Regions from separate parts of the Paenibacillus rhizovicinus genome, predicted to be linked through region 2. Evidence: riboswitches for the same ligand, from Rfam matches in the RefSeq annotation. Region 2 holds a riboswitch; the other holds the start of a gene.
The links. Region 2 has a riboswitch for cyclic di-GMP ahead of GZH47_RS08100 (PilZ domain-containing protein). Riboswitches for the same ligand answer to the same signal wherever they lie in the genome.
Positions count from the first base shown of each region.

Region 1: it holds a riboswitch for cyclic di-GMP, as region 2 does, so the genes downstream of both, GZH47_RS26425 (ATP-binding protein) here and GZH47_RS08100 (PilZ domain-containing protein) in region 2, are expected to answer to the same signal.

Region 1 is NZ_CP048286.1:5,929,300-5,944,807, reverse strand. Features, by position in the region: gene GZH47_RS26430 (cell wall hydrolase) at 127-1,125, opposite strand; cyclic di-GMP riboswitch class I at 1,548-1,637, shown strand; gene GZH47_RS26425 (ATP-binding protein) at 1,722-3,536, shown strand; gene GZH47_RS26420 (bifunctional diguanylate cyclase/phosphodiesterase) at 3,573-6,362, shown strand; gene GZH47_RS26415 (ABC transporter permease) at 6,451-7,266, opposite strand; gene GZH47_RS26410 (ATP-binding cassette domain-containing protein) at 7,263-8,291, opposite strand; gene GZH47_RS26405 (YolD-like family protein) at 8,468-8,719, shown strand; gene GZH47_RS26400 (TetR-like C-terminal domain-containing protein) at 8,903-9,187, opposite strand; gene GZH47_RS26395 (methyl-accepting chemotaxis protein) at 9,184-11,247, opposite strand; gene GZH47_RS26390 (M48 family metallopeptidase) at 11,525-12,178, opposite strand; gene GZH47_RS26385 (sensor histidine kinase) at 12,430-13,935, shown strand; gene GZH47_RS26380 (response regulator transcription factor) at 13,932-14,621, shown strand; gene GZH47_RS26375 (hypothetical protein) at 14,644-15,162, shown strand; gene GZH47_RS26370 (DNA alkylation repair protein) at 15,332-15,508, opposite strand, start outside.
Region 2 is NZ_CP048286.1:1,745,291-1,760,798, forward strand. Features, by position in the region: gene GZH47_RS08090 (hypothetical protein) at 32-388, opposite strand; gene GZH47_RS08095 (O-antigen ligase family protein) at 478-2,616, opposite strand; gene GZH47_RS08100 (PilZ domain-containing protein) at 2,850-3,566, opposite strand; cyclic di-GMP riboswitch class I at 3,649-3,742, opposite strand; gene GZH47_RS08105 (HD-GYP domain-containing protein) at 3,771-4,853, opposite strand; gene GZH47_RS08110 (GGDEF domain-containing protein) at 4,887-5,576, opposite strand; gene GZH47_RS08115 (histidine kinase N-terminal 7TM domain-containing diguanylate cyclase) at 5,597-7,264, opposite strand; gene GZH47_RS08120 (class I SAM-dependent methyltransferase) at 7,378-8,592, opposite strand; gene GZH47_RS08125 (DUF6483 family protein) at 8,610-9,269, opposite strand; gene GZH47_RS08130 (alpha/beta fold hydrolase) at 9,336-10,181, opposite strand; gene yyaC (spore protease YyaC) at 10,268-10,843, opposite strand; gene GZH47_RS08140 (DUF1128 domain-containing protein) at 11,006-11,233, shown strand; gene GZH47_RS08145 (hypothetical protein) at 11,371-11,826, opposite strand; gene GZH47_RS08150 (ROK family transcriptional regulator) at 12,043-13,173, shown strand; gene GZH47_RS08155 (hypothetical protein) at 13,228-14,424, opposite strand; gene GZH47_RS08160 (DegT/DnrJ/EryC1/StrS family aminotransferase) at 14,449-15,508, opposite strand, start outside.

The DNA.
Region 1 (15,508 bases), 2.9 Mb from region 2:
CATTTCATCCTCTTGACTGCCCGATCCGCAGCTCCTGTCTCTTATGCCAACGGAACAAGCCCCGCAACGAAAAAAATCCGCTATGGCTTCAATCGGAGACCATAGCGGACTTGGCTGCTTGCTCATTTATCTTGCAAAACGATGATGGCCAATCGTTGCGACCACATCCAGGCTGGACCAATACGATCCGGTGGAGATGTCGGGATTGAAGAAATATACGGCGTTCTTAATGTTATTACGGCCGTTCAACGCATCCTTGGCAGCGCGCAGGGCAGTTGCATTCGGTTTGCTTCGATCCAGCAGACCGTTATGGGCCGGAGGGAACTGTCTCCCCGAATAAATCACGTCGCGAACCGAATCCGGGAAGCGCGGGTCCTTCACCCGGTTTAAGATCACATTGGCTAGCGCGAGCTGTCCCGCATACGATTCATAACCTGATTCAACCATCGTAATCTTGGCAAGGAGCAAGTAATCGGCCTCCGTGTACGGCTTCGCAGCTTGATCGAAGAACGACGGAATCGCTACCTTCAGCTTCGTGCCCGGCTTGATCACGGCGTTGCCGCTCAACCCGTTCCGCTTCAATAGCATCGACTTGCCGATACCGAAATCCGCGCTGATTTCATCCAAACCATACGCTTCCGTCACGACAGCCGGCTTCACTGCCGTTAAATTAATCACGTCTGCCGTTTCATTCGTATTCATGTCGGCATGGAGCAAGTCCGCCAGCTGGCGCAGCGGAATGAACAGCCTGCCGTTCTTCACGAACGGATAGGCATCCATCCGATAGCGCTCTTCGTTGAAATAAACAACGGGCACGCCGTTTCCGAGCACGATATCATCGCCTAATGCCGTATGTAACGTTAATTCCTCATTGTCGTTGTCCCAGCTTGCTTTCGCTCCGAACGCCTCGGCGATCCGAGCCGCGGGCACGTACATCCTGTTCAGGAAGACGAAAGCTTCTGAACCGCTCATCTTCACTTTCTCGCCGTTCACTTTAATTATCGCATCTGCTGCAACCGCGGTCGACGCTGCGGATACGATGGACAACGGTCCGATGCAAAGCATCAGCAATCCCATTATCGCTGCAGTTATTAGCCTTCTCGCCGGCTTGCTATCTCTGATCATGCGTACCTCCCAGTTGAGCAAGTTGGTTGGATTAAGCTTCCAACGTTCATCTTCTGGGCAAAATTATAACATAGCCGGTAAGCGCATTTGGATTAACATTTTCACAGAATTCAATGAAATTTAATAAAAACTTTAGCAAAATGTTGAAAAAATTGTCGTTTCACCCAAAAATGCCACGTCAGCCGGACGCGGCTTTTCGATGTTTAACCGTTTGATGCCGCTGTTCCCAGAAGCGTATCCGCCAGTTTGCAACTGCAGCCGCGGACACCTCCTGAATTTGATTGGAGAGATCCCGGAACGGATCGGAGATGCGATTGAACGATTCGCTATTTCATTTCGACGAAATTCGCTATATACATTGGATCGGTTATTCTTATAATGAATTAAAGGGAATCCGTTTCCAGTCCCATCCAACCGCATACCTGCGATAAGGGCAAACCATTTGGAAACTGTGGGACGCAAAGCCATGGCCTAATGTATCTAGCGATACGACGGTAGACAAGGCTGCCGAGTAAAATCGGAAATCCATTCATCACCTGATGGGTTTTTTTGTTTTATCACGAAGAACCGGTACAACATGATTTTCAGGAGGCATCATGGGACATTTCTTATTGGCGAGCGCGGCTTTTCTGCAAATCTTCTGTTCTTCATTAATCTGTTTGCATCTAGTAAAGCGCATGTTCACGGAAGGCTATGCCAAATTATTCTGGCTTGTAAGCGCTGCATTCGTATTCGGGGTCGGCATCTGGTCCATGCATTTCGTCGCGATGCTGGCCTATCCCTTCGATGTTAACGCGATCTACCGATTCGGTACCGTATTCCTGTCCATGTTCATCGTCATCTTCATGTCCTTCTTCTCGCTGTCGCTCTTCTTATATGCTGTCTCGAGGAAACGGAACAAGCTGTTGATTGCTGCAGGCGCCGTGCAAACGGCCGGCATTTGCGCGATGCACTACGTCGGCATGCATGCCGTTAAGATGAACGAGGACATGCACTTCGGTCAACCGTTCTCCGTTCCGTCCATCCTATTGTTCATGCCTGTCTTCATTGGCGTGTTTCATGAAAAACGGATTTTCAAAGCAGGGATTTGGCTCAAAATGCTGAGCGCGCTCGCTCTGTCCATAGCCATTAGTTTTCTTCATTACGGCAACATGCCGGTTATCCATCCGCAGCACATTCACGGGCCGCAGAATTCTCCCGTTCAAAATATGAACAATTTGATTCTCGCCATCACGGTCGTGTTCGTCGTGGCGATCATCCTGGTGTACTCCGTCGTCATTCTGATGATTGACAGCCGGCTGAAGAAAAGCGAAGAACGCCTGAGGCAGTTGAACATGATGTATTCCCTTACCTTAAACTCGGTTGACGAAGGCATATTAAGGCTCGATGAACAGAAGAACGTCGTGTTCTGGAATTCGGCGGCAGCCAAGATCACCGGCTTTCAATCCGCCGAGGTTGTCGGCAAACCGCCGTACTTCCTCGCATCCGTGAATGGCGAACCGCAATGCCCGGTTCGGAACATCTACGACACGGGGACCGAGAAGTCGGCCGAAGACATGATCTATCACAAGAACGGCGAAACGCTCCCCGTGGAGTTCCATATCACGCCGATGTTCAATGTACGGACCGTCGTCGGCGCCGTCATTAATTTCACCGACATCTCCGAACGCAAGAAGAATGAATCCTTCATCCGCGCCTCGGAGAAGCTGTCGCTGGCCGGACAGCTGGCGGCAGGGATCGCGCATGAAATCCGAAATCCGCTCACTTCGGTCAAAGGCTTCGTCCAGCTGCTGCAGCGAGGGATTCAGAAGCCGGAATATATGCCGATCATGATGTCCGAAATCAACCGCATGGAGCTTATCATCAGCGAGCTTCTGATGTTGGCGAAGCCTCAGAACGCGCATCGGAAACCGATGGACATGTGCGAATTGCTGGAGCACGTGATCTCCCTGATCGAATCGCAGGCCATTCTGAACGACGTCCAAATTCAAATCGAGTACGAGGAAGCCCCGCTGTTCATTCAATGCGATGCGAACCAGATCAAGCAAGTCTTCATTAATATTATCAAGAATGCGATCGAGGCTTCGCAAGGGGGGACGATCCAGGTTCGGATCGAGCGGGCGGGAGATGCCATTGTCGCGTCCGTTACGGACAACGGCTGCGGGATTCCGCAAGACATGCTGGATCAAATCGGACAGCCTTTCTTCACGACGAAGGAGAAAGGAACCGGACTCGGACTGACGATCAGCAATAAAATCATTGCGAGTCATGAAGGCACGACGGCAATCTCAAGCGTTACGGGAATCGGAACGACGTTTAAAATAAGCCTTCCGCACGCATCACAGCGATCACACCCTATTGAGCGGCATGAAATCGAAGCAAACGAGCTGATTTCTCACGGCGCCCTATGATCCTCCAGATGACAAACGGAAAAGAGCGTGAAGGATATGATGGAAGCTTCTACTCACCTGACAAGCAGTTATAATGTGTATCTGGTTTGTTTATCCTTTATCATTGCGCTGTTCGCTTCTTACACGGCATTGAATTTAGCGAAGCGAGTCCTGTCATCCAAAGGGCGCAAGCAGACGCTGTGGCTGGTCGGCGGGGCCTTCGTCATGGGGCTCGGCATTTGGTCCATGCATTTTATCGCCATGCTCGCTTTCCATTTGCCCCAGGGCGCATCGTACCATGTCGCAACGGTCGCCGTTTCGATCCTCGTGTCCTTCCTAGGTTCATTGTTCGGCTTCGCATCCGCCAGCCGCCCGCGCTTTAACAAGTACAAGCTGCTGATCGGAGGCGGTTTCATGGGACTCGCCATCAGCGGGATGCATTATATCGGCATGTCCGCTTTGGAAGGGGTCGCGATCTCTTATAATCCCTATCTATTCACGCTCTCGATCATCATTGCCATCATCGCTTCCATTACCGCGCTCTTCCTCTCCTTCCATACGCACAAAAGCTTCTGGATGAGCGGCCTGCTCATGGGTATCGCCATCACGGGGATGCACTACACGGGCATGGCCGCTGCCACGATGACCATTCCCGATCACGCCATGACCATGCTGATGGATAATCAAAATATGGACTATGTCGACATGGCGATCTATGTCGCCTTCGGTACGATCGTGATCTTCGGCATCAGCTTCATCAGTTCGTTGACGGCGGATCAGCGCTTGGCGGAACAGCTGGCTTTGAAAGGCTCGATTCTCGATTCGGCCATCGATTGCATCATGATGTTCAATCATCGGGGAACGGTTATCGAGTTCAATCCGGCGGCGGAGCAGCTGTTCGGCTACAAACGCGAAGAAGTCATCGGCAGGCAAATGGCCGATCGGCTTATCCCGCCCCATCCTGGCAGCAGCGCCCGCGTAAGCCGACTGCTTGCGCCAAGCAATAAATCGATGCTGGGCAAACGCATGGAGGCGACGGCTCTACATGCGAATCAATGCGAGTTTCCGATCGAAATGACCGTGACCAGAATCAAGAAAGAGAAAGCGCTCATTTTCACGGTATACATCCGCGACCTCACCGAGCGGAAGCGAGTGGAACAAGTGCTTCGGGAAAGCGAGGAACGGTACCGCCGGCTGATCGAGTTCTCGCCGGAGTCCATTTTCGTGCAAAATGACGGGCTCATCACCTTCGTCAACGCCGCCGTCAAGCATACGCTGGACCTCCAGGACGGCAGCGAGCTGATCGGCAAACCGCTGATCTCGCTCATTCACGACGATTATCATCCGGCGATGGAGCTCTGGCAGCACAATGTGCTATCCGGCGATGGAACCTCGGATTCCATCGAATTGAAGATGGTTAAACGGGGAGGCGAGCTGATCGATATCGAAGCCACGTCCATCCGCGTTCAGTTTGAAGGCCAATCCTTCGTGCAAACGATTGCCAGAGATATCACGGAGAAGAAACGCTACGAGGAAGCGATCAAGAAACTCGCTTACTATGATATGTTGACCGGATTACCGAACCGCAACTTGTTCAATAAGCTGATCGCCGAAGCATTGGAGCACGCGGGGCAGACCGGTCTGCACGTAGCCGTCATGTTTCTGGATATCGACCGCTTTAAATTCATTAACGATACGATGGGTCATCCGATGGGAGACCTGCTGCTCCAACAGTTTGCCAGCCTGCTCGCTGCTTGTACCGGCGATAACGGCACCGTCTCCAGATTGAGCGGCGATGAATTCGTCATTCTGTTCCCGCAGGCCGACCGCGTTAATGCCGGTGCATTGGCCCGGCGCATCCTGGCCTCGATGGAGGATCCTTTCCGCTTGAACCAAGAAACCGTCTACGTCACGACGAGCATCGGGATCGCGCTGTATCCTTGCGATGGAGACAATGCCGAAACGCTCTTGAAAAATGCCGATTTTGCCATGTATGCCGCGAAAAAGGAGAAAAACAGCTATCGTTTCTTCGAATGGCAGATGAACCATGTGCATACCAGACGAATATCGATCGAACAATCGCTGCGCCAAGCCATGGAAGAACGCCGCTTCACCCTCCACTACCAACCGATATTCCATGCGCGAACAAGGAATATGGCCGGCGTGGAAGCGCTGCTTCGCTGGACGGATCCGGTGCTCGAGAACATTCCGCCGAGCGAGTTTCTTCCGATTGCCGAAGAGAGCGGACAACTGATCGCCATCGGCGAATGGGCCATTCAAACCGCTTGCGAACAGATGAGAATTTGGCAGGAAGCCGGACTGGGCGCGATTCCGATTGCCGTCAATTTATCCGCTCAGCAGTTTAAGCAAGACCAGCTGGTCCAAACCCTCCAACGGATTTTGCTTCAGACCGGATTGGATGCCAAGTACTTGGCGATCGAATTGAAGGAAGGCATTGCGCTGGACGGGAGCGATCGCGTCACCGCCAAACTGAATGCCTTGAAGGCATTGGGTGTCAGCATCGCCATTGACGATTTCGGAACGGGGTATTCCTCCTTGAGCCACTTGCAAACGGTTCCGGTCCATACGATCAAAATCGACATGGCGTTCGTGCACGACGGTTCCAAATCATCGCTGAACAATGCGGTTATTGAAGCAATTATCGCGGCGGCACGCAATTTGGATATTCATGTCATAGCCAAAGGAATTGAAACGGAGGAGCAGTTCATTCTGCTTGAACGGCAAGGCTGCTCGCATATGCAGGGGTATTGGTTCAGCAAGCCATTGACAGCCGCGCAGTTCGAGATGACTTATATGCAGGCGCCGCTTGCCGTGGAGCTGCATTAAGGGCGCTGAAGAAACGGGTAAACAAAAGGTGGCGCAGAATTCATTCCTGCGCCACCTTTTATAATGAACAACCGGAATTGCCGAAGTGCTAGGTCCGGCGCATATACGCGCGTACCGTAATCGGAGCAAAGACCGCGACGATAGCGGCTGCGCCGATCAGGGAGATGACGAGATCCCAGCCCATCGTACCGGCGTTCGCCAGATCGCGGACGGCCGTAACGATATGCGAGATCGGATTCATTTTCACGAACCATTGCAGCCAATTCGGCATCGTGTCGGTCGGCACGAACGAATTCGACAGGAAGGTGAGCGGGAACAAGACGAGCATCGATATCCCTTGTACGCTCGAAGCGGTCCGCGCGATTACGCCGAAGAAGGCGAAGATCCAGCTGATTGCCCAGGAGCAGAAGATCACGAGCAGCGCGGCGATCGCCACATGCTCCAGGCCGCCTTCGGGCCGGTAACCCATGATATAGCCCATCGTGAACGTGAGCACGGTTGCGATCGTATACCTGACGGTGTCGGCCAGCAGCGCTCCCGCAAGCGGCGCGATGCGCGCGATCGGCAGTGATTTGAACCGGTCGAACACCCCTTTATCCATATCCTCGCGCAGCTGTACGCCTGTAACGATGGAGGTCGTAATGACGGTCTGCACGAGTATGCCGGGGATAATGATAGGCAAATAGCTTTGTACGTCCCCGGAGATCGCTCCGCCGAAGATGTAGGTAAACATCAGGGTGAAAATAATCGGCTGCAGGGTCACGTCGAACAATTGCTCCGGCGTGCGTTTGATTTTCAACAGCCCCCGATAGGCCATCATGAGCGAATGGCGCACCGACTGGCGGAAGCTCGTATGATTTTTCAGACCGGCGCCCGATCTCATTGCTGTCGTAGTCGTTCTCATGCTTTGGCCCCCTTCGCTTTGTTCGCTTCCTCGGCAGCGGATTGCGAGTCATCCTTCACGCCGTGGCCGGTGATGGTGAGAAACACCTCGTCGAGGGTCGGTTTCTGCACGCTCACCTCGTCAAGCGGAATCCCCGCCGCGCGAAGCGCGATCAGCAGATCGGTGACCAAGTCGGCGTTCGCCATCGGCGCCGTAATCTTCGCGGCTTCCGACGACACGGCGGACTGAACGCCGAGCACGTGTTCGATCGTCCGTCTCGCGTTATCGATATGGGCCGGGTCTTGAACTCTCAAATGCAGCGAAGACGTGCCGACCGATGCTTTCAACTCGTCTACGGTGCCCTCGGCGACGACTAAACCGCGGTCGATGACGGCGATCCGGTCGGCCAGCTGATCCGCCTCGTCGAGATATTGCGTCGTCAGCAGTACAGTCGATCCCGTCTTGACTAAGCGGCGGATCGTATCCCACATCTGTGCGCGCGTGCGCGGGTCCAAACCGGTCGTCGGTTCGTCCAGGAAGATGAGCGGCGGCTGCGCAATCAGACTCGCTGCCAGATCCAGGCGGCGGCGCATCCCGCCGGAGAAGTTTTTGAGCGGCCGTTTCGCGGCTTCCGTCAGCCCGAATTCCTCCAGCAGCTCCTCCGCCTTGCGCTTCGATTCCGCGCGTCCAAGCCCCAGGAGACGCGAGAAGATAATCAGATTCTCCGTCGCGCTGAGCGCCTCGTCGACCGATGCATACTGACCGGTCACGCCGATCAATTGACGGACGATCTGCGATTCCTTCACCGCATCATGCCCGAAGATGCGCGCCGAACCGGCATCCGGCCGAAGCAGCGTTGCCAGCATGCGGATCGTGGTCGTCTTGCCTGCCCCGTTCGGGCCGAGCACGCCATAGATCGTACCGGCGCGCACGTTCAGATCGACGCCATCCACCGCACGGTTATCGCCGAATATTTTGACGAGTCCTTGCGCTTCAACGGCCCAATCTCCATTATTAGGTTCTATTCTGTTGCTAGTTGCAGCCATTCCAATTCCTCCCCTATCGCTTATGATTGAATGGTACTTATCTTCTATGAACGGAATATGAACAGGAAATGGCTGGCTGGGTACTTCGCGGACAATTTCATGTATACTAGGAAGACGGCCTTATACGTGGACAGTAGGAGCGTAACCTATAAATTGAACATCGGAGTGTGACAGCGTTGGCTAAAACCAAGGTCCCCAAAAGACCGACGAGAGACGAATTCGTATTGGAAGAACTGGGCAATCAATTGACCGAGGCTTATCAAGAAGAGTCCATTATCGTATTATCCGTGTGGGGCAGAGAAGAACCGGTTCAAGGGCAGATCGTGACCATGGATTCCCGGACGGGCAAGGTCCATGTCGAGACCGGCGACGGCCTGCAGAAAGTGCCGTTCATGGACATCATGCAGGTCAATTATCCGAGAGGATAATTGGCGACGTTGTCGATAGATACAGGCAGGCGAGTTGTCGAATCGCTCATGCAGCCGACATAGACAAGCAATGACAAGAAGCCGGTTAACCCTTTGCGGGATTAACCGGCTTCTTCATCGATCAGACCACGACCGACCATGATGCCCGCCCTAGCCAAGCGGCTGAACGAGCCTAATACGGTCTCACGGTTTCGACTGGTGAAAATGACGCAAAAGGGAAAATTGCTTGGCCAGAAACACCGGCGTATACGGCATGTCGTTCCGGAGCCAAGCGATGATCGTGCCGATCAAAGCCGAGGAGCCGTACCAGATCGCAATGTCCCGATTAATGCCGGCGCCGATCACATCAGGCGCGCCGCCCCTTCGCTCCAGCCTCTCGGTAATTAGCTTGGACAGCAGATTTAAGAGGCGTTCCGTGAAGACCGTCGCTGAATTTGAAGGAACGGACGTCTCTCCGCGTACCGCTATTGCCGCACGTTGAATCGCTCCACGAGCTCATCCAGCGCCGCGCACAATCGATTGAGCGCCTCCGCCTCTTCGACCACTTTCCCGAAGCCTTTCACTTGCTCCGCCATCGTTTCCGATACTTGCTCCGACGATGCCGCGCTCTCTTCCGAAATCGACGACATCTCGTGGACTTCGCCGGCCAATTGATTGGATTCGCCGGATACTTCCGTAATGAACGCCCCGTTCTCCTGCAAAATGTCCGTTATCTGATCGATCGTGCCCGACAGCAGCGCGAAAGCTTGGCTTAACTGGAGGACGGCTGCAGTTTGCTCCACGGCCCGCTCTTTCACCTGCTTCATCGCGTCGACCGTGTGGCCGGCATCCGCTTGCACGTTCAGCACGATTTCGCCGATACTCTCCGTCGATCTCCGCGACTGCTCCGCCAGCTTCCTGATTTCGCCCGCGACGACGGCAAAGCCTCGGCCCGCTTCTCCCGCTCTCGACGACTCGATGGAAGCGTTCAAAGCCAGCAAATTCGTCTGATTCGCGATATGGCTTAACTGCTCGACGATCGTGCCGATGCTCTGCGTCTTGTCGTTCAGATTGAAGATTTCCCGCTCGATGTTGGCAATGGCTTGTCCATTGTCGTGATTGACCGCGTTCAAGCCGTTCATCAACGACATGCCGTTCTCGTTGCTCGCCTGCATGCCGTCCACGACTTGAAGGATGACGTTCGTATTATCGTGCAGCTGCTTGAATTTATCGGATAAATTCGCGGATATTTCCGAGCTCTTCTCGATCGAATGCGACTGCATCTTATTGCCTTCGGCGATTTCATGAAGGGATGCCGCCACTTCCTCCGAAGAAGCCGTGACCTCCTCGGCAACGGAAGCCAGGGAACGGGACGAAACGTGAATCTGGCCGGAAACCGCGCGAATGCTTCTCGTAAGATTCTCCAGCTCTTCGACCATGCCGTTGAAATTCGTTCCGATCTCGCCGATCTCGTCCTTGCTGCGGAGCGTCGTGCGAACCGTAAAGTCGCCCTCCTTCACTCGCCTCATGTCGAGAATGAGCGTTTGCAGCGGCTTCGAAATCCGGCTGCCCATGAAATACGCAACCAAGGCGGCTAGGACCGCAGCACCGATCAATACGAAGATAATGCGCTGCGTGAGCGTGTTTACATCGTGATAAATATCGCTTTTCGCCGAATCGATCAGCAGCGTTTGTCCGTTGGACAGCTTCGCGAACGAAATCATCTTGTCTTCGTTATTCTCTTTCACCGTCATGACGCCAAGCGCTTGCTTCTTGATCTGTTCCACCAGACCGGCGTGGATGGCGGACAGGTTGTCGGTTTGCTTCAATCGCGGGTCGATCAGATAGTCGAGATTCGCGTTCAACAAGGCGCCATAGCTGTTCGCGTAAGGCTTGATGCCGTTCACGATATCGGTAAACAGATTGAAGTTAATGTCCATGCCGACAACGCCGATGGATTCCCCGTCCTTGAATACCGGCACGACGTAACTGATCATTTTGACGCCGATGTTTTCGTTCAGGTACGGATCCAGCCAAACGGCCTTGCCTGCGTTCACGGGAATGTAGTACCAGCCGACATGAGCGAGATCGGTCGGATCATACTGGCTGAAGTCCGTGGGCGTCAGCTGCTCGATCTTGCCGTCGCCGTCCGAATCCGCGTGAAATAACCCTGACGTCGGCGAAGTGAACGTCGGATTGAACCGAATATAGAACGCCATGGCGCCTTTCGTATTTTGCGAGAATTGCTCGGCTAACGGTCTTATCTTCTCTTGATAGGCTTTCACGTACGCAGGGTCCGTCTTGAATTTCCGGACATCGTCGAGCATCGAGATCGCCGAGACGGCAAGGCCATTGACCGACTGTTCAATCGCCTCGATCGTGAGATTCAAGCTTTTGGCCTTCGTATCGACGTTCAGCTTCGCCGCCTCGTCGGACGATTGCTTCAGCATTTGATTGGCCGTATTGATGCCGATTAAGCCCACGACTAGCACTGCGATGACCGAACACGTAATAATGGCAATCATGATCTTTGTTTTGACGGTTTTCATTCAAGGATATCCCTTTCCGGTTATGGATGTCGAAGCTATTGCGAACAACAAAAAACCTCTTAGCAGCTAAGAGGTTGGTCACCCAAAGAATTCCATCGCATACGGAAATCGATGATCCATGCCTTCGCGTCATCGCCGCGAGGCCATGAAGCATCCTGTAATTGCTAATGTATGTGGTACCATTATACTAAAATAAGGATGTTTAACAAGGAAATATAGTAAAATTCGACATTTAAATTTCATAAATATTGTATGCGTAATAATGCCTTCGTATCGATCACAGCGTCATCGCTTGTCCGTATCGCTCAAGGAAAGCCTCTTTCTCCTTATAATCCGGCATGATGCTGCCGACGCGCCTCCAGAACGAGCGGTCATGGTTCATATGCAGCAGATGGCATAGCTCGTGAATTATGACATAATCGATCACTTCGACCGGTGCCATCGCCAGCCGGTAATTGAACGTTAAGGCCTTACTCGAGCTGCAGCTGCCCCACTTGGTGACGGACTCGACGATTTCGACCGATTTGGGCTTCACCTTCAGCAGCTTCTGATACGGCTGGATTCGTTCCTGGATAACCTGCTTGCAGCTCGCAAAATAAAACTTTTTCAGCTTCAGCCTCCGTTCATCCTCGTCCAGCCCTTCGATGTCGATCAACTCCTGCAGCAGGCAATAGCGTCCCAAATGGAGAAACTTCCCTTGCTCCTGATATTCTTTCAGCTGCGGGGCCGAACGAGCCTTCTCGATCGCGTCAAGCCGATCCGCCAGCTTCGCGGCATGCTTCTCCACTGCGCGAATAATCGCCTCTCCGCTCGTGCCGTTGGGAGCCTTCGCCGTAATGAAGCCGTTAGACTCGATGTGAATCGAAAGCTTGCTCCACGGCCCGTATTCCACATGGAAGGGGATCTCGCGCTGTCCATATACAATCTTCATCAAGGTACCTGCAAATCCTCTCTGCGCTTATGATTGGATTCCATTATACCCGATTTCGGCAGGAAAACGGCCGCTCCCCCGAGAAAATCCCGAACAGCTGTCTAAGTCTTTCGATCCTAGGAGTCCTAGGAGTCCTAGGAGTCCTAGGAGTCATGGGAGTCATGGGAGTCATTTTATACTTTTTTTAGAATTGGTTTACGGATTATTTACGAACGAATACTACAATAAGAGGGAAAGGAGCTGCAGAGCCGTTGTCCATTCGCAAAAAACTACTCTTATCCCATATCGCCATGATCGTTATTCCTGTCCTGCTATTCGGACTTACGGCCATCTTGGCCGCCGGTGCTTATATGCATGAAACGTCGCCGGGTGCGAAGCAGGACCGGCAGCCGCCATTCGCCGCCATGCGCGAGCTGTTCGGCGGACGCAGCGAGCTTGCCTCCGGCCTGACGTTCATCGCCAAGCATGACCCGCGTCTGCTCGACGATCCAAGTTTTATCGCGGACACGGAAGCGGAGCTCGCCAAAGTCGCTATCGGAATCGTGCTGCTGAGCGGCAGCTCCACGATAACCTATGCCTCGCCAGGGTTAGCTGCCGCCGACATCCTAAGCAGGCTGGATAAAGGGACAAGCCCGCAGCGCGGAGGCGGATTCCCTCATCCGGGTCCGCACGGCGCCGGCGACAGCAGCTTGGCTCGCATCCCGTTCATCGGCGCGGACGGCACCTCGCGCGAGCTCGTCATCGTGTCCGATATGGAGCCGGTCGCCCGCTTCTTCCGCAAATTCATACCGACCGTGCTGCTGACGCTGCTTGGCGCGCTCATCCTGACGAACGGCATCCTCACGTACATCGTTTCGCGCAGCATTATTAAGCCGCTCTATGCGCTGAAGTCCGCGGCTGGCCGGATTCGCGAAGGCGATCTGGACCACTCGGTACAGTGGCAGCGGAAAGACGAGGTCGGACAGCTCGGCACCGCTTTCGAAGAGATGCGCATCCGGCTGAAGGAATCGATCGGCGACAAGCTGCAGCTGGAGCAGAATCGCAAGGAGCTGCTCGCAAGCATTTCCCATGACTTGAAGACGCCGATCACGGCCATTCAAGGATGCGTCGAATGCCTGCAGGACGGCATCGCGGACACCGAGGAGAAACGGCAGAAGTATATCGGCATGATTGCCGGCAAGACAACCGACATGAACCGGATGATCGAGGAGCTTCTTCTCTACTCGACGCTCGATATCGGCAAGCTGCCGTTCAACTTCGTGTCGCTCGACGCGGCGGCGTACATGCAGCAAGCGGTAGACGAGCTGAAGCTGAATCCGCGCATGAGCGAGATCGAGATCTCCTGGCGCAATGACGCCGGGAGGCCGCTTTTCATTCGCGCGGATCGGGAGAAGCTGCACCGGGCGCTGCTCAACATCGTGGACAACAGCTTGAAGCATATGCGCCAGCGGCCCGGGATGCTTCGATTCGAATTGCTCGAGGAAGACGAGAACACGGTTGCGATTCGAATCTCAGACAACGGAACGGGCATTCCGGCAGAGGCGCTGCCTTACGTATTCGATCAATTCTATCGGGCCGAGCCTTCGCGAAGCACGGACGCGGGCAGCAGCGGCTTAGGGCTTGCCATCGTGAAGCAAATCGTTCATGAGCATGGCGGGACGGTCGAAGCCATAAGCGGCACAGAGGCCGGAACGGCGATTATGATGCGGTTTCCCGCCGATCGCCCGGCACCGGTCGAGAAAGGAGATCAGCCATGAAACGTATATTGATCGTCGAGGATGATCCGGTCATTTCAGAGGTACAGAAGGACTACTTGGAGGCGAGCGGTTTTACCGCGGAGATTGCGCACCATGGCGAGCTTGGACTGCAGTTGGCCCTCGAGCGGGCGTACGACCTGATTCTGCTCGATCTGATGCTCCCCGGCATGGACGGCTACGAGCTGTGCCGACGCATTCGGGAAGTCAGCAATGTGCCGATTCTGATCGTCTCCGCCAAGAAGGAGGAAGTGGATAAAATCCGCGGCTTCGGGCTCGGAGCCGACGATTATATATTAAAGCCGTTCGGACTCGGCGAGCTTGTCGCCCGGGTGAAGGCGCATCTAGCCAGGTACGACCGGCTGGTCGGCAGCGGCGAATGGCGCCGCGACGAGCTGGTGCTGCACAATATCCGCATCGACCGGCAGGCGCGGCGCGTGGTCGTGAACGAACGCGAGGTTGCCTTCACGGCCAAAGAATACGAGCTGCTGCTCTTTCTCGTCCAGCATCCGAACCGCGTCTTCCGCAAGGAAGAGCTGTTCGAGCGGATTTGGGGCATGGATGCGCTGGGCGATCATGCCACCGTGACCGTCCATATCAGTAAGCTGCGGGAGAAGATCGAGCGAGATCCATCCAAGCCGCAATATATCGAAACCATCTGGGGCGTCGGCTACCGGTTTAATTTGTAGACAATCGGGAGGCGGTAATACCATGAGCAAATCCAAGCTGTCGCTGCAACAAAGAAGAGTATTATTGCTGCTTCATATCCTCTTCGCGGCCATCATGATCGGCGTGCAAGCGACATTCATCATCCTCGCCCTGACGGCCTCCGTTACGGACAATGCATCCGTGCTGCAAGCCTGCTATACGATCATGCATCTGCTGGCGGGTACAAGCGTACGGGCATCGGCGATCGGCACGGCCGTTACCGGCATTCTATTGTCCGTGTTGACCTCATGGGGGTTATTCCGCTACTACTGGCTCATTGCCAAAGAAGTGCTTACGCTGTTCTCCATCGGCCTTGGCCTGATCGGCATATACATATGGACGCTGCGCGGCGTCGAACAGACGGATGCAGCGGGAATCAACGCTTGGCGGGAACCGGGATTCAGCGTGAACCATACCTGGCTCTGGATCGGCATTATGCTTCAGACATTGTCGCTGCTCGCCATGTATATATTGTCCGTGTGGAAACCGGGCGGGAAGCGCGATCGCCGGGCCGCTGCCTGAATCGTGGGCCAGCCAATAAAAACCAAAGAAACCGGATCCGTATGAGCGCTCAAGACGCTTCCGCGGATCCGGTTTCTTTGTCGCATTTCCTGCCTTGTCCTGCCTTGCCTGCCTTGCCTGCCTTGCCTGCCTAGCCCTCTGCCATGTCCTGTCCTCTGCAGCGATTCCCCTAGCACCTTACATGCTTGCGTTTGAAGCCAATTCGCCCTTTATCGACATCCTTCTGAATACGTTCGGAAGCATTCAGGAATTTGCTCTTCTTCTTGTCGCCCTCGACTTCTACCAGGCCTACTGCCGCCGCGGTCTCGACCGCCCGCTCATGAAGCGGCTTATAGGAGGTCCCGAC
Region 2 (15,508 bases):
TGCCGTTGTCGTTAATGAGAAGTATGCGAGGTTAGCCGATGATTGCGAAGGTTTCAACGCGAGCCGGGATGAACCGGGTGCGGAACAATACGCCATTGGCATTAAATGTGCGAATCGTGTACGAGACGTTCGTCAGCGTTTGGATGCTGCCGAAACGAACGACGCCGAAGCGGTCGAAGGCAGCCGTAGCCACAACGCGATTGTTGCGGACCAGCTGGGCGAAAAATCCTGTCGTGTCGAATGGAACGCCGTTATTTGCCACCCATACAACCGTCAGCCGGCTGAATATAGGACCCGATTGCTTGATCAAATTCAACGGTACCGAACGTTTGATCACTCTGCCCGTACTCGACGCTTTTAAGCTTGGTTTTACGCGCGTAGATGCCACTATCATCACTCCTTTAAGGTGAGTTGATTCAGCATATGCGAGAAGCATCTCCGCGGCGTGGACAATCCCATCAGTCGATTGGCCTAAAGTTAGGGTGCTAAAGCCGTTTTGGGCTCTGGGCCTGACGGCCGGGCGGCAAGAATTCGGCACTGTTCCGCAGCGGACCTGGCTTGTGCCGTGATTTCAAACCGCCGCCCGTTAGCCGTATAGCGGCCGTCGAGCGCCTCATACGCCGCGAAAAAGGCATCGGCTTCATCGGCCGCAAGCTTGGCCTCTTCCCCGCGGGACGCGGCTCGCAAGCTTTGCGCGAGCCGGGCCATCGTCACGACCGCTTCCGTCTGCTTCGCACGGTCGAAGCGGTCACGATCCAGCGCGCGGCGCATCCAGCCCGCAGCGCCGCGAACATCCTCGCGCGCGGCGGATTCCCGGCCGAGCGCCCACAACAGCGGCACGGACTGCGGCTCATAGCGCAGTCCGGCCGCAAGCAGCGCCGCCCGGTCCGGCGGCGGCGCAAGAGCGGCCAGCTCGATGCGAATCCGCGTCCAATACGGATTCGCATCGAGCGCCGCGCGGAGCGCGGCTGCACGTGCCGCGCCGGAGACGGCCGCAGCCGTCTCGCGGTGCCGCACCGCGGCATCGAGCCGCCAGCCGAGCACGGCGGCTGCGGCGAAACAAACGGCAGCCGCGGACAGCATCGCGGCCCGCCACATCACTTTTCCCCCGCCGATCCCTCCCAAACTCCCGTCACCTGCCTCAACTCTCCCCCCACCAAACAAACTTCCCTCAATAGCCTCTCCCCGCACCTCCGCACCGCTCGAATAATAAACCAGCCAGCCCAACATCAACAGCCACGCATAACCGAAGGACAAATCGAAATCGATCATTGCATGCAGCAGCAGCACGGCGATCGGCAGCAATCCTGCCCTGTCGCGCTTCCATAGAGGCAGCAGGACCGCCCCGGCCAGGAAAACGCCCGCGAACAGCCCGATTAGCCCAAGATCGAGCGCCAGCTCCAGCAATCCGCTATGAACTTCATTGCCGACGTACGGCTGCGACTGGACGCCCGTGAATAGGCTCCGCCAAGTATCGCCGCCCCTGCCGAGCAGCGGCGCCTCCCGAATCAGTTTCCAAGCATCGCGGTAGAACAAGCCTCTTGCCGCGGCAGTTGCATAGGGATTACCCGCTCCTCCCAGACGGCCAAGAATCGCCGAAGGCAGCAGCTGCAGCATCCCAATGACGGCGATGATCCATCCCGCCAAGGCCAAGCCCGGAAGGAGCCGAACGCGGCAGCGCCCGATCCAAACCCGCAAACACAGAAATCCGACGGGAGCAGCGCAGCAGATCGCCAACAGGAGCAGTGTCTCCGTAAGCGTTGCTCCGCCGCCGGTGCCGTTAGCCTCCCCCCGCAAACCGGCATGAACCACTGCCCGGCAAGCGGCGCTGCCGCACGCGAGCGTCCAGCCGCTGTAGAGCAGCCAGGCGAGGCGCTCTTTGCCGTGCAATAGAACAACGCCCGCGAGCCATGCCGCAGCCGCGGCAGCCCAAGCCCCTCTTGACTCCGTCAACAGCGTAACCAACAGGCAAGGAACGACTCCGGCCGACGCAAGCGCAAACCCGATCCTTGTACGGGCGCGCAGCAGCAGCAGCCAGTACCAGAGAAGGTAGGCGGCAGCAACCGCACCCAGGAAATTCGGATATTGCACGAAGCCCGCCAGCCGCGCGCCTACGGCGGACAACCGCGCATCTCCGGTCGTCATTACGATGGACGGAAACGACAACGCCCCCATCCACCCCGCCAATGCGCAGCCGATGACGGCAATTCCCGATGCCTGCATGGCGGCGGACAACCAAATCCGTTTCGCGGGCGATCCGAAGCCCGCATATAGAAATACCGTAAAGCCCGCATACGTACTATAGCGAAGCGCCTGCTGCAAGCTGCCTAACGCGGATGCCGGATGACGCAGCAACGCGGCGCTATATAACAATGCGGCCATAAGCAAGCCCAGTACAAGAAAGATAGGACGCCGATCCATGATCCCGCCCAGCCCCGTCCGCGTACGCCTCCATTGCCGCATGCCAATAGAGCCCATCGCCATCAGCGCGGACAGACAGACCAGCCACTCCCGTCTATAGAAGGCCTCGTCGAAAAACAGGCCGTAACGAAAAGCCGCCCCCGTCAGCGCCATCGCCGTCAACAGCGAGACCAAAGCCATCCACCATTTGCTCACTTCGAAACCATCCCTCGGCTGCACGTCTACGTTCGTCTACGTTCAAGAAGAAACGCTGCCTCCACCCAAGCGACGAGGCAAGTTTCTTCCCTTAGCAATATAAGCTGGTATAGCGAAAACTTATACATGCTTGCCCAATATAAATAAGGAAGACGCCGCCGGCGTACCGGCAAGACGTCTTCCTTATTCCTAGGTTTCATGCTAAGTTGATCCTATTTTCGAAACTGTCGATCCTATTGTCGGCTCTTCTTATCCTGCTTCAAATGGAAATAGGCGCCAACCTGCTTATGGATGAGAAATGCCCGCAAAGCCCTGTGCTGCAGCTCGTTCAGCTCCAGGAACCGAGCCCCGTACGTCGTCCATTCGGAGCTTTCATCCTTGCGGATGATCTCCACCTGGCATTCGAACGGAGCCTCCAGCTTCAAGGATGCGTCCACGATTTCGCCGCTGCTCAGTTTCGGACCGGCCGGCAGCTGGAACGCGACACCCGTGTCGCTGATGTTGCGCGTGACCAATTCGAACGTCTCTTCCACTTCCACAAGCGTAGGTTCATTCTGAACCATTAATGTCCTGGATTGTTTATGCTTCAACGTCCCCTGGACGACAGCGTCCACGCGCGGCGATTCGCGTCTTTCATCCAAGCCGGCGAATGATCGCTCCGGAAACAGGACGGCCAGCGCACCGCTTGCCTTCGCAATAACCGATGAACGCAGGCGATGAGTGCCAACAGGCGAATAGATGGTCAGGCTGACCGGGTCGCCCAGATCGAACTGCTTAAATTCGGTCAGCTCGATCTCCATCATATCTCCTTCCGCATGGGTCAATACGCCGGTTGAAACATAGCCGTCTTTCTCAATGACCGTTCGGCTGTGCAGCAACGCCTTGATCGAGAACTTCGGCTTGTCGCTGCCGTAGACGTCCTGGTTTTTCGCTTTCGTACCTCCGGTCAATTCGACTCCCCCTTATAATGAAAAAAAGCGCTTCCTATGCTTGGAGCCGCTTCTAGAACCCGGGTATACACCAGGGGTACATTTCGGCAGCCAGGCTGTCAGTTATCCGTCTTCGACGGACCTTAGACCCTTTGACTTTGCGTCCTTGCCTTTCGGCAAGTTTGCTAGTATCGATGTCTATGAAGTTGTTCGAGCTGACGCAGCTTACACTTCTTTGACAATCATCAGGCTTGGTTCGTCTTTGAGGTCGATTTGATAGCCGGTCGGCGGCGGCGTTCCGTCCGGCTCCCGGATGATGCGTACGGTCGGCCGGTGCACGGCAAGCGGATTATTCAGTGCGACAACCGCGATTTGCCCGGTATTGAGCAGCACCGACGTCGCGACGGGATAGATCGAAATATGCTTGCAAAAGATTTTGATAACGTCTAAATCGAAATACGTATTCCCCGCCGCGAACAGAAATTCGATCGCTTCCGATGGCGTAAACCGTTTCCGGTGCGGCCTTGTCGAGGTCAACGCGTCATATACGTCCGCGATCCCGACGATCTGCGCGTATTCGTGAATCTCGTCCCGCTTCAGCTTTCGCGGATAACCGGATCCGTCGTAGCGTTCGTGATGCTGCAGCGCGCAATGTGCCGACAAGAGCGATATATCATGCTGCGCCCGAATGATATTGAAGCCTTCTTCCGTATGCTTCTCCATCTGAGCCCGCTCGGCCGGCGTATAAACCCCGGTCTTCTTCAGCAGCTCCTTCGGTATTCTCGTCATGCCGACGTCGAACAGCAGCGCGCCCATGCCAAGCTCTTCCAGCTGATTTCGATTATATCCTTTGGCCAGCCCCATAATTCCCGACAAAATCGCGACATTGAGCGAATGATTGAACAGGTAACTATCGGCGACATGCATATTCGTTAAACTGACCATCATTTCCTCGCGTCCAATGAGATCCGTTATGATTTCGCTGAACACTTTCCGGAAGGTTCTCCCGAGCTCAGGGGCGATCGTTCTTCCTTTGATCACCGGCTGATCCATTAGAGAGGTCATCGTCTTGTAAATCACGTCCGACGCTCGATTCCGAGTGTCGTCCCTGATCGCCGAGGTCGGCTCCAATCCGTCCGTCATCGGATCTTCGATGAATAGGGTATCGATGCCGAGCCCCATCAATCTGTCGATGAAACGCTGGTTGAGCTCCACGCCGGAGCCGAGCAAGGTGTTCCCATTTTCCTGCAAAATAGGGCGGGCAAGCTTATCCCCCGGATTAACGGAGTGAATGTTGGTTTTTCTCATAGGTGATTCCCGCCTTTATCGCGTGCTAATCGTTTATGCCTGCAGCGCTGCCGGTTCGGTTTCTTGTGATTTGCATACATATTTGTCACCATACATTTTCTTATCGGCTGTATTCATCAGCTGGCTCAAATCTTTCCCTTGTTCCGGGAAAACGGCATGGCCGACCGCAACCGATAATCGAAGTCCGACTCGTCTGGAAACCACGAGCAGCTGTTCTTGAATTCGTTTGATCACCCGATCAATTGCCTTGTCGTCCGAATACGGACAAATCATGATGAACTCGTCTCCGCCCCATCTACCTACGAACTCGCCCCGATCGGAGCAGCTTTGAAGTGTCTCCGCAATCAGCTTAAGCGCCATATCGCCCTGCTGATGGCCTAGTCGATCGTTGACTTCCTTGAAATCGTTGACATCCAGCATAATAACCGTCATCCGCTTGCGTTTGCGGCTCGCCTGCCGAAGCAGCTTCTTGAAGGTCGTATCGATGAATCTCCGGTTGTAGGCGCCAGTCAAGCTGTCGATCGTCGCTTCCAGCCTCAGCCGATCGTAACTCCGGCCGAACATCCAAGCGGTCGGAAGCGCTGCGGCCGCCAGAACGGCTAACCCAAGCTGAACGGAAACAAGCATATGTCCTTGGCTCGATGACAGGTAACATAAACCCGCTGATACCGCCGTCATTCCTAATGACACGGCAGCAGCAATCCATCGTCCATGATTCGACATATCGCTGTTCCCCCTTCGGCTTAATAGTTAACGACTCGGTTGCGCCCATTGTCTTTGGCTCTGTAGAGAGCCGAATCGATGTTGTAAAACAATTCTTCCAAATAGCTCTTCACATCGTCGATCTGCAAGTCGGTTTGTCGCTCGACCACATGAGTCCCCATGCTGATCGTCACTGAAATCGGAGCCCTGCCGCGTCCCGTCGGCATGACGTTGGATTCCACGACCTCGCGAATGCGCTGTGCCAGCCGCTCAGCCTGCTCTTGATCCGTGTGAGGCAAGTAGACGGCAAACTCCTCGCCGCCGTAACGCGCCAAGATATCCGTACGCCGCAATGCTCCCTTGACCGCTTCAGCCGTACGCCGGATCACCTCGTCGCCGACGACATGTCCATAGGTATCATTGACAAGCTTGAACATGTCGATGTCGAACAAGAAGACGGCGAACGGAATTTTGTAGCGCAGGTTCGTCAGCACTTCGTGCTCCAGCTGCTGCATAAGAAACCTGCGGTTGAAGCAGCCTGTCAAGCTGTCCGTGATCGCCATCTGCTCCAGCTTCCGGTTGGCTTGAAACAGCTCGTCCTGCATATAGATCAGAGCGCGATTCCGCTCTTGCAGCGACGTGTTCTGTTCCTGAGATTTCAGGACATGGGATTTCAGCTCCGTAATGTCTTGAAGGGTAATGACTTTGCCCAGCAATTTGCTTCCGATAATTATTGGCGCTGCATGCAAGGACCAATATTGCTTCGGATCATGCTTGATGACGAGCTCCGTATGCGCCCGTTCGCCGGACTGCGAGCGGTACAACCGCATGAATGCCTCTTCGGTACTTGGGTCCAACAGATGAGCAGCAAGAAGCGCTTCCATTTCGAGCCTCTTGCCAAGGACGATATTAAGCTTGGGACATACGTTGCGGTTGATCTCAATAACGAATTCTTGCTCATCCAGGACGATGATGCCGACCGACAGCGTATCCACGACGTCCTGCTGCGCGATCTTCACAAGATCAAACGAACGATGCTTCTGCAGCGAGTACAGGAAGAAGATGTCCGAAGCTAATATGCCTAACGATGTGATACCAGGAATAACTGGCAGCCAAGGATCCAGCAAGACGTTCACCAACAGATCGAGCAGCGGAAGCGCAACCATTACGACGAGTCCGAGCAGCGCATTCTTCAAACGCGCACGTTCGGCTTGCTCCGTCTGGATACGCGCCTTATGCCAAAGCAATCGGGCCGAATATTGAAAGTAAGCAACGAGCAATAGAGACATGCACCAGAAAACCGGGCCGTATTCCCGTTCTCCATAGTCGCCATTAACGGGGGCGACGAACAGGTTCGCGGGATTCCAGATCATTGCGACAGACAGAAGCAGCGACGGTGCTAGAAATGACAGCACAACGTTTCGACTAGGCTTATAGTAGGCCCCGTGCGCAAGATACTTCGTAAAGAGCAGCCAGCCGAAGCCAAGCATCGATAAACCGACAAAGGATAGAGTGATATAGATGATCTGAAGGTGTGGACGATCTGTCGTGTGGACGCCGACCTGGCCGATGGGCCAAATCATCATGAAGAAGTGGAAGAGCAGATAAACCTTGTATTGCGCAGTGATGACGTTCTTGGCGAACACATAGATGAAGATGGAAAACAAACCAATGAGCAAGCCTAAATCCATGCCTATCTTAAGTCCCATGTACTCCACCCAAATCACTAGATAATTTTCTATGAAAAAAGACCTGGGACAATCTGCATATTCTCTTCCATTCTATCACACAGTTCAGATATTCGACAATAAGCGTTGTTACGTTATTTGACATCCCCGGCTGCGTTTTTGAGCCTGTCCTCAAGCGCGCGTTCCAAGTAAGGCTTCGCGCTGAGCATGTCCCTGAATGCCTCGTATTCCCGCCATTTCCGAAGGGCATCGCTGCCGCTTCCGGCTGTCCTGACCGCTCGGATGAGCATGTTCTTCGGCGTATGCTCCGGATCGATGAATTCCAGCATTTGCACGCGATAGCCCAAGACTTCCAGCAGCTGCGCGCGTATAGCGTCCGTTGCGAGCGCGGAGAAACGTTCCTTCAGCAGCCCGTGCGACAGCAGCGGCTTCATCGTATCGTTCGCGATCTGCTTGAACAGCTCATGCTGGCAGCAAGGGACGGATAAAATGACGGAAGCTCCCCATTCGACCGCCTTCACGAGCGCGGCGTCCGTTGCGGTATCGCAAGCATGCAGCGTGACGACCATGTCGACTTCCGTCTGATCCTTGTAATCGGCGATATCCCCGACTTGGAAGCGAAGCCGGTCATAACCAAGCTTGTTCGCGAGCTCCGTGCAGAATGCGATCACATCCGCCTTCAGGTCCAGGCCGACGACAGAAATCCGGCGTCCTTGCTGAACAGCGAGCAAGTGATAGAGCGCGAAGGTCAAGTACGACTTGCCGCAGCCGAAATCGACGATGGTAATCTCCCGGTCAGCCGGCAGGTAAGGCAGCACGTCCGTAACCATCTCGAGGAAACGGTTGATTTGACGGAACTTATCCTGCTTCTTCGCGATGACCTTGCCATCCTTCGTCATGATGCCAAGCTCCACCAGGAACGGCGCCGCTTCTCCCTCCTGCACGACCCGCTGTTTCTGCCGGTTATGGGACAGCGTTTCGTTCTTCTCGGCAGCCGACGGCGAGGTCGGCTTGCTGAGCACCGCCGCCTTGCCTTTCTTGGAGAAAAGCACCTGCACGTCGGCTTCGTCCGTCCGGATCAACGCCTGCCGGTAGTGCTCGATGAGCCATTCCGCCATACGCTTCCCCGCTAGGTCTTGCGGGACGTTCTCGTGCGTCACTTTGTTATCGATGTAATATTGAAACTGGTAGTGGAGCGACCCTCTCAGCTCCACCGGCCGAATGACAGTCTTGGCAGGGATACCGCCGTCCTTGCGGCGCAGCTGACTGAACGTCGCTCCTCTCAGCCTGCCCTCCGCAACCCACTGCTCCATGTCGCGCTGCCATTGTTCTTTGCTTTCGCTTTCCATATGCTTTCGTTCAGCTCCTAAACCGCTTCGATGTCTTGTTTGATTCGTTCCAGCCCGTCCGCGACTTCGTCGCGCGGCAATCCTCCGGCCTCCAGCGATTCATCCGGGAGCAGCAGCAGCCTGCGATAGAACTCCAGCGCTTCCTCGCGAGGGATCATGCCGTCTTCGAGCAGCTCGTGAAGAACGTTCTCCGCTTCGTCGTACCGCCGGTCGCCTTCATGCCATTCCCACATCAGCAGCTTCGTGGCGCGCGGAAGCTCGTAGCCGTCCAGCTGTTCCGCCATGTCGGCCGCTTCTTCCGACGGCGTCCGCAGCATCGCGGGCGCATCCAGCAGCGCCAGGCGCATGAACAGGTGGAATGCCTTCAGTTGGAGCGGGTAGCTTTGCTCCGTTCGGCCGAGCTCGTTCAGAATGGCCGCCTCTTCTTTCATTAATAGCGCAACGCCGCTTATGTTCGCCGTTTCGACGACGCCGTTCGTCGTCATCATCCGCACGAGGTCGGCGTCGGACAGCTGACGGATCAGCTTGCCGTTCATCCGAAACTTCTTGTCCAATAAATCATCGATGACGAGCAGCGCTTCCTCCTGCTTGCGCTGCTGGCGCAGCCCCATGATAACGCCCGCCGCTTCGCCCATCTCCTGAATCATCCGCATAAAAAAATCCCGCTGAAATACCATCGCCGTTCCTCCCCCAGTATCAAACGCCAAACGCGGTGCCAGTGTTGCAAACCGTTCGAGAAAAAGTCACTTATGCTTATTGGCGTCCAGGAATGCGAGCAGCTCCGCGGCCAGCCGCTCCGGCGCTTCTACCATGCTCATATGTCCGCAGTCTTCCAGCAGCGACTGCGTAACCTGCGGTCCGTCCGTCGTAAACGTGTTCGCCGGCGGAATGACTCCGTCCTCCGCGCCCGCGACCAGCAATCGCGGCACGGATAATCCGTCCAGCACGCCCGTACGGTCAAGGCGCGCTTTCATGCCAAGCGCGGTTGCCGCCGCGCCTTCCGCGTCCGTCCCCAAGCCGATGTCGATGATGCTCTTCACTTGACCGCTCATCGATTCCCGGTGAGACGGCGCGAACAGCTTAGGCACCAAGCCTTCCACGAACGGCGCGATCCCTTCCGTCCGGAGCGCGTGCGCCGCTTTCTCGCGGTTCCCCTTCGCCTCTTCGCTGTCCGGCTTCGCCGTAGAATGCACAAGGCCGAACGCGGCCAGCTTATCGGGATACAGCTCCGCGAAAGCAAGCGACGCATAACCGCCGAGCGAGTGGCCGAACAAGGTGACGGCATCGGCGTTCAAGTGCTCCAGCAGCAGTCTGAGATCCGATGCGAAATCTTCCATCGCATAGATGGGCTGCCCCGGTGAGGTGCTGCGGCCATGACCGCGCAGATCCGGCACGATTAACCGGCCCGCTCCCTCCAGCTGCGGGAGCACCTGCTCCCAGTAAGCGGAGCTGCCGCAGAAGCCGTGCAGAAGGACGATTACGCGATCCGAATTCGCTGTGCCGGCGGATTTTGAATCGTAATAGGCGATCTTCTGTCCGTTCGTCATTGTGAACGCTTGGTTTGCTATGGAACGATGATCCGTTGTCATATAATTCCTACCCTTCTCAATTGGCTAGCGCAGCTTGCCGAGTCTGTCCGATCCTTATCCAGCGCAACAACATTATGATCGCAATCTCATGCCTTCAATCTCATGGCCTCTACTTCCGGCTGGCTCCAAGCCGCCTGCACGGCGCTGGCCAAAGCCCGTGCCATGCCGAGCACCTCATGCAGGGACGCATGTTGAATCGTCCAGTAGGGCTTCACGCTCTTCGGGCCGACAATGCCGGCAATGCTGTAATGCCCCGCAGGGGATAGCCGCTTGCCGACCGCATGTCCCGGGAAGAGCGGTCCTTCGCCAACGATATAACCCGGTTCCTCTTCCTTACTACCCAAACAGGCATCGATCGCAATCGTCAATAACGACTCCGGAATCGCCGATTTCAACGATTCGTACCGGTCCGCGTCGCAGGGATCGTCCAATGTGCCGACTACGCGGCCCCAGCCCGACTGCTTCAGCAGCGTGCCGACGAGCGGTCCGAACGAGTCCCCCGTCGAGCAATCCGTTCCGATACATAAGAAAGCGACCTGGTCGCGGTCCGGTTGAACGGCTGCCGCCTTACGAAGGAATGCCTCCACGCCTTCGATGGAGACGCGCTGCCTGTTCACGGGATCTTCCGCGCGCCCTCTGCGCGCTTTGGCCCGGTTTCCCATGGGTATCGCTTCCTCCTCGTTCCAACTGTCCTCATTGTAACGAAATCGGCCCTCCGCTTCAAATCGGCAGGTTCGCTCGGAACGGCAGTGGCGGGCCGTCCTCCGTCATGCTACAATACCACTACAAAACCAACAGGCCGTTCGAATAGGAGGAGAAATTCAATGAGAAACTTAGAAGAACCGAATGTAGACAACATCGCCTATATGATTGAAGAAATCAAAAGCAAGCTGCGCATGGCTTCGGGAGCCGCGATGCAAGCGACCAATTTCAGTCTCCAAAAATACGAGGATCTGCGCGATGTCTACGAGATCGTTGCGAGCAAAGATAAATTCAGCATCAGCGAAGTCGAAGCCATCGTATCCGAACTCGGACAGCTCCGCGAGAAATAAAGCCCTTTTTTCGTTTACAATTAATTACATTTTACGCCATAGTATGACAAAATAAAAACCGGGCGCCTGCTGCGTCCGGTTTTTACTCGTTTCCAATAATTTACTTCTTTTACCACTATCGCATAGCCTCATTGCTGCTAGCTATCCATACCGTCTTCGTCCGATGGCGACGTTCCCGAAGCGATGATCGACAGCTTAATGGAGACCGTCTTGTGCTCGCCCTTCAGGAAATAAGCAAGTCGTTCCAGCTTCTCCGCAAGCTCAGGTCCGCTCAGCGTCACATTGAGCTCGTAGCCGAACTGGTCTTCCGGAGCGGTACGCCCGCCTGCCGCATAAGGGGCTGCCGTGTAGGCCTCGGCCGCACCGCGCGAAGCAAGCAGCTGCTCGGGCGAGAATTTATCCGATTTGTTCACGACGCGCTCGTAAATACGCAGTTTCTTGAGCAGCATGTAATATTGAGCGGAATGCTTGAAGCCCCACGCATCGCGTATGTCCTTCAATGTATAATCCATCTTCCATTGTTTCAATTTCTCCACTTGTTCTTCGGTCGACAAGGCCAGAAATTCGTCAATCGGCAAAATCGGTTGTGGCATCGATATTGACCCCCCGGATTTGGAAATTAAGCATCAACATTTATTTTCGCCGTTAACTCCATTTTTCCTTTTTTTTATATAAAAATATTCCAGTTATTTATTATGATCCTATTACTCTTGCTGATACATCAACCGTTATCCTTTCGCGTGATTGACTTTGCGTACTGTAACTATGATAATTTACCTAATAAATTAATTCATAACGAGGTGATCAGCATGGGCTTGACCCCATCCGAGAAAGCCATCTTGATCGCCATCGGCGCGAACGACGGCATCTCGCGCAAGGAACTCGCCAAAACGACGGGGTTATCGCAAGGTTCGATCACGCTCCTGACCAAATCGCTGCTGAACAACATGTACATCGTCGAAGGCGACCGCATTAGCAGCGGGCTCGGAAGAAAAGAAGTGCTGCTGCATACCCATCCGGACAAATTTTATTTTCTCGGGATCGATATCGGGGGGTACCGCGTGCGCATGGCCGTCTCGGATAACCGCTTGACGATCCTTCATGCTGCCGAATTCCTCGTCGCCGACGTCGATAAGGACGCTTCGAAAGAAGATTTCATCGCCGCGTTCGCCAACGATTTCATCGCCGGCATCGGGTGGCGGACGGCTTCGATCGCCGCGATCGGGGTTGGAGTGACGGGCATCGTCGATGCCGGCAAACAAATCATCTTAAGCATCCCGAATGCCCTGAATTGGGGGCAGCTCGACCTGCCGCAAGCGTTCCGGGATTCGTTCCAATGTCCTGTTTACGTGGAAGAAGGCGGACGAACGTTATTATTAGCGGAGAAATTCTTGGGGAAAGCGAATGACGAGGATGATTATATCGTCGTCCATAGCGCGTTCAGCGTCGTGGCCGGCATGATGATCAGCGGTCAGATTCTTAGGGGAGCGCGGAACGTCGGCGGTCTTCTGGGCCATATTACGGCGGATCCGAACGGTTTGCGCTGTACGTGCGGCAATTACGGCTGCCTGGAGAATATCGTGACCTATCCGATGCTGGAGAGAGATTATCTGCTCCGGGAAGCCCGTTATCCGACGCTTGTCGAGGCTTACCGCCAGAACGATAAAACGGCGATCGACGTATGCATCGAAGCCGGTCAGGCATTCGGCATCGCGCTGAGCAATGTCGTCAACTTATTCAATCCCGTTGCCATCTATATGGGCGGTCCGATGTTCGATGATTTCCCGATCCTGTTCGAGGAGATGAAACGCACCATTACGCTGCGCGCCAACCGGTTCGCGACGATGGGGCTGAAGATGGAGAGAAGCTCGCACGGCCATCATCAAGCGCTGTACGGCACTTTGATTCTGGCGAAGCACGAACTCCTCTTCAACGACTGATCGTTTGTGGCTTTCGCGAGCGGATTGCGAGTTGATTGCTAACGAATTTCGGCCCTACTGCTGCTGCTTCAATGCCGCCAACAGTTCTTCGACGTCCGCAAGAAACCGCGCCTCCACATCGTCCGCATACGGCGTCGTATTCATCTCGTAACCGCCCAGACCGTCGCGGAACGCCGTATGGCTCGGGATGTACCCGGCATATCCGTTCGCCACTCCGCATGTCAGCGTATACGGAAACGGCGAATTCTCCTTGATCCGATCCGCATAAGCGTTGAATACTTCACCGGAAACCGACAGCAGCGCGATATCCCCGAAGGCGATGCCCGATAGTCTGACGGATAGCTCGCTTGCATAAAATCCTTCGCGGGTCGGGTAGGCGCATTCGGTTTGCACCGCCTTGATCGCGCCCGGGCGTACATCGGTCAAGCGGTTCATGGCCTCCTTCAGCTCTTCGCTGAACACGCGCGCCCCCGCGCGCACAGCCGGGTACGTATCCTCCTTCGGGCCGTTATCGCCGTACAGAGGGCAGACATCTCCCGAGAAGCCTTGAAGAAACAGCGCAACGATCCCCTCTTCCGCTTCCGCCTCGAGTTCGCTCATCGCAAGTCCGACGATGTCCGCGCTTATTCGGGACGTCGAATTTCGGACAGCCGTCGGATGCACGGCGAAATTGATCATATACCCGAGCGGCTCGCCGTCTTCTTTCACGAGCCTGACCAATGTAAAATCCCGATGAATCGAAACGGACAAATCCGCGTTCAGATGCGGCCTGCGAAAGGCCGAAATGCCGCTTTGCCCCGTGCACGCTTGCAGCGTAACCGGGACGAGTCGTTGGCGCAATGACGCAATAGCTGCCGTGATTCCAGACAGAATCTTCTCTTGGAATTGCGCCGGCGCGGTATGCGTATGCGTCGGATTGACCGATACGCTCGCTTCCGGCACGCCGGCCGCCGCCGCCCAGGCCGCTCTCGTTCCGCTCGGAAACGTGGGAATGAACGCTCGATACACGCCCGGCTTACCGCCGGGATCGGCGACACGGACGACTTCCTCGTTGGATAAACAGCAATCGATACCCACGATGACGCTTCTCGCCTTGCCATCATCCACGATCAATATTCGAGCATATAGATCATCCAGCACATCGCTGCGCGGATCCGCGATATTCGTATCGGGATCATACCCTTGCAGCGGAGCCGGCTCTTCCGGCGTAATCTTCACTTTGCCCATCGCGGCTTTGATCGTCGTTGTCACGAGTCCGTATCCCCTTTCCGCTGCCTATTGGTTCTGCAAAGACGTGCCGTTCTCCGCTTGCGCCATATGCGCCGCCACTTTGCGGATGGCCTCGATCGCGTCCTGGCAGTCCTCGCTTGTCGTCGATTGATGAACCGAAACGCTGATCGCCCGGCCAAGCAGCTCCAGGCTCCGCGGACACATATTCTTGTCGTACTGCACATTGCCTTTGTAGCTCGCGCAGTTCCAAGGCGTGTCATTAGGCGTGGCGCCGCGCTTGTCGAGCACGTAATCCCAGTTCACGTAGATATGCCGATCCGCGAAGCCGTTGTTGTGAATCGTGCCGTTCGGAATGCCCTCGGCAGACAGCAGCTCCGAGAATGCCAGCGCACGCTGGCCGTCCGGCAGGAAGAACACCAAACTGTAGGATACGTCTCCGTCCGGATCGGGCACTCGCTGCAGCTGGATGCCTTCGACGTCGGCGATCCCTTCCACGATCATCTGCTTCGCCTTGCGCAAACGCGCTACCACCGAGTCGATCTTCTCGGATTGCGCAAGTCCAAGCGCTGCCTGAATTTCGCTCATCCGGTAATTCTCGCCCGCGAAGGACGGGATTCTCGCCGTCGGTTCAACGCCCCAGAACGTGACCGCGCAGTCATGGTAAACGCTTGCACGAGCTTGCAGCTCGGCATCGTTCGTCACGACCATACCGCCTTCTCCCGACGTGACCACCTTGTATTGCTGGAAGCTGAAACAGCCCGCATCGCCGATCCCGCCGAGCGGCCGACCTTTGTAAGAACCCCCGTTAGCCTGGGCGACATCTTCAATAACAGCCAGTTTGCGACGGCGGGCAATCGCCATGATTTCATCCATTTGGCAAGGCGTTCCGCGCATATGTACAGGGATGACGGCTTTGGTGTACGGCGTAATCGCAGCTTCGAAAGCGGCCGGGTCCATCGTGAGCGTCTCGTCGATTTCAACGATGACCGGCACCGCCCGCGCAATCAAGACCGCCGCTGCCGTCGCGATGTAAGTATACGCCGGGACGATAACTTCATCGCCTGGCCCGATTCCGGCTCCGACAAGCGCGCTCACCAGGGCGGAC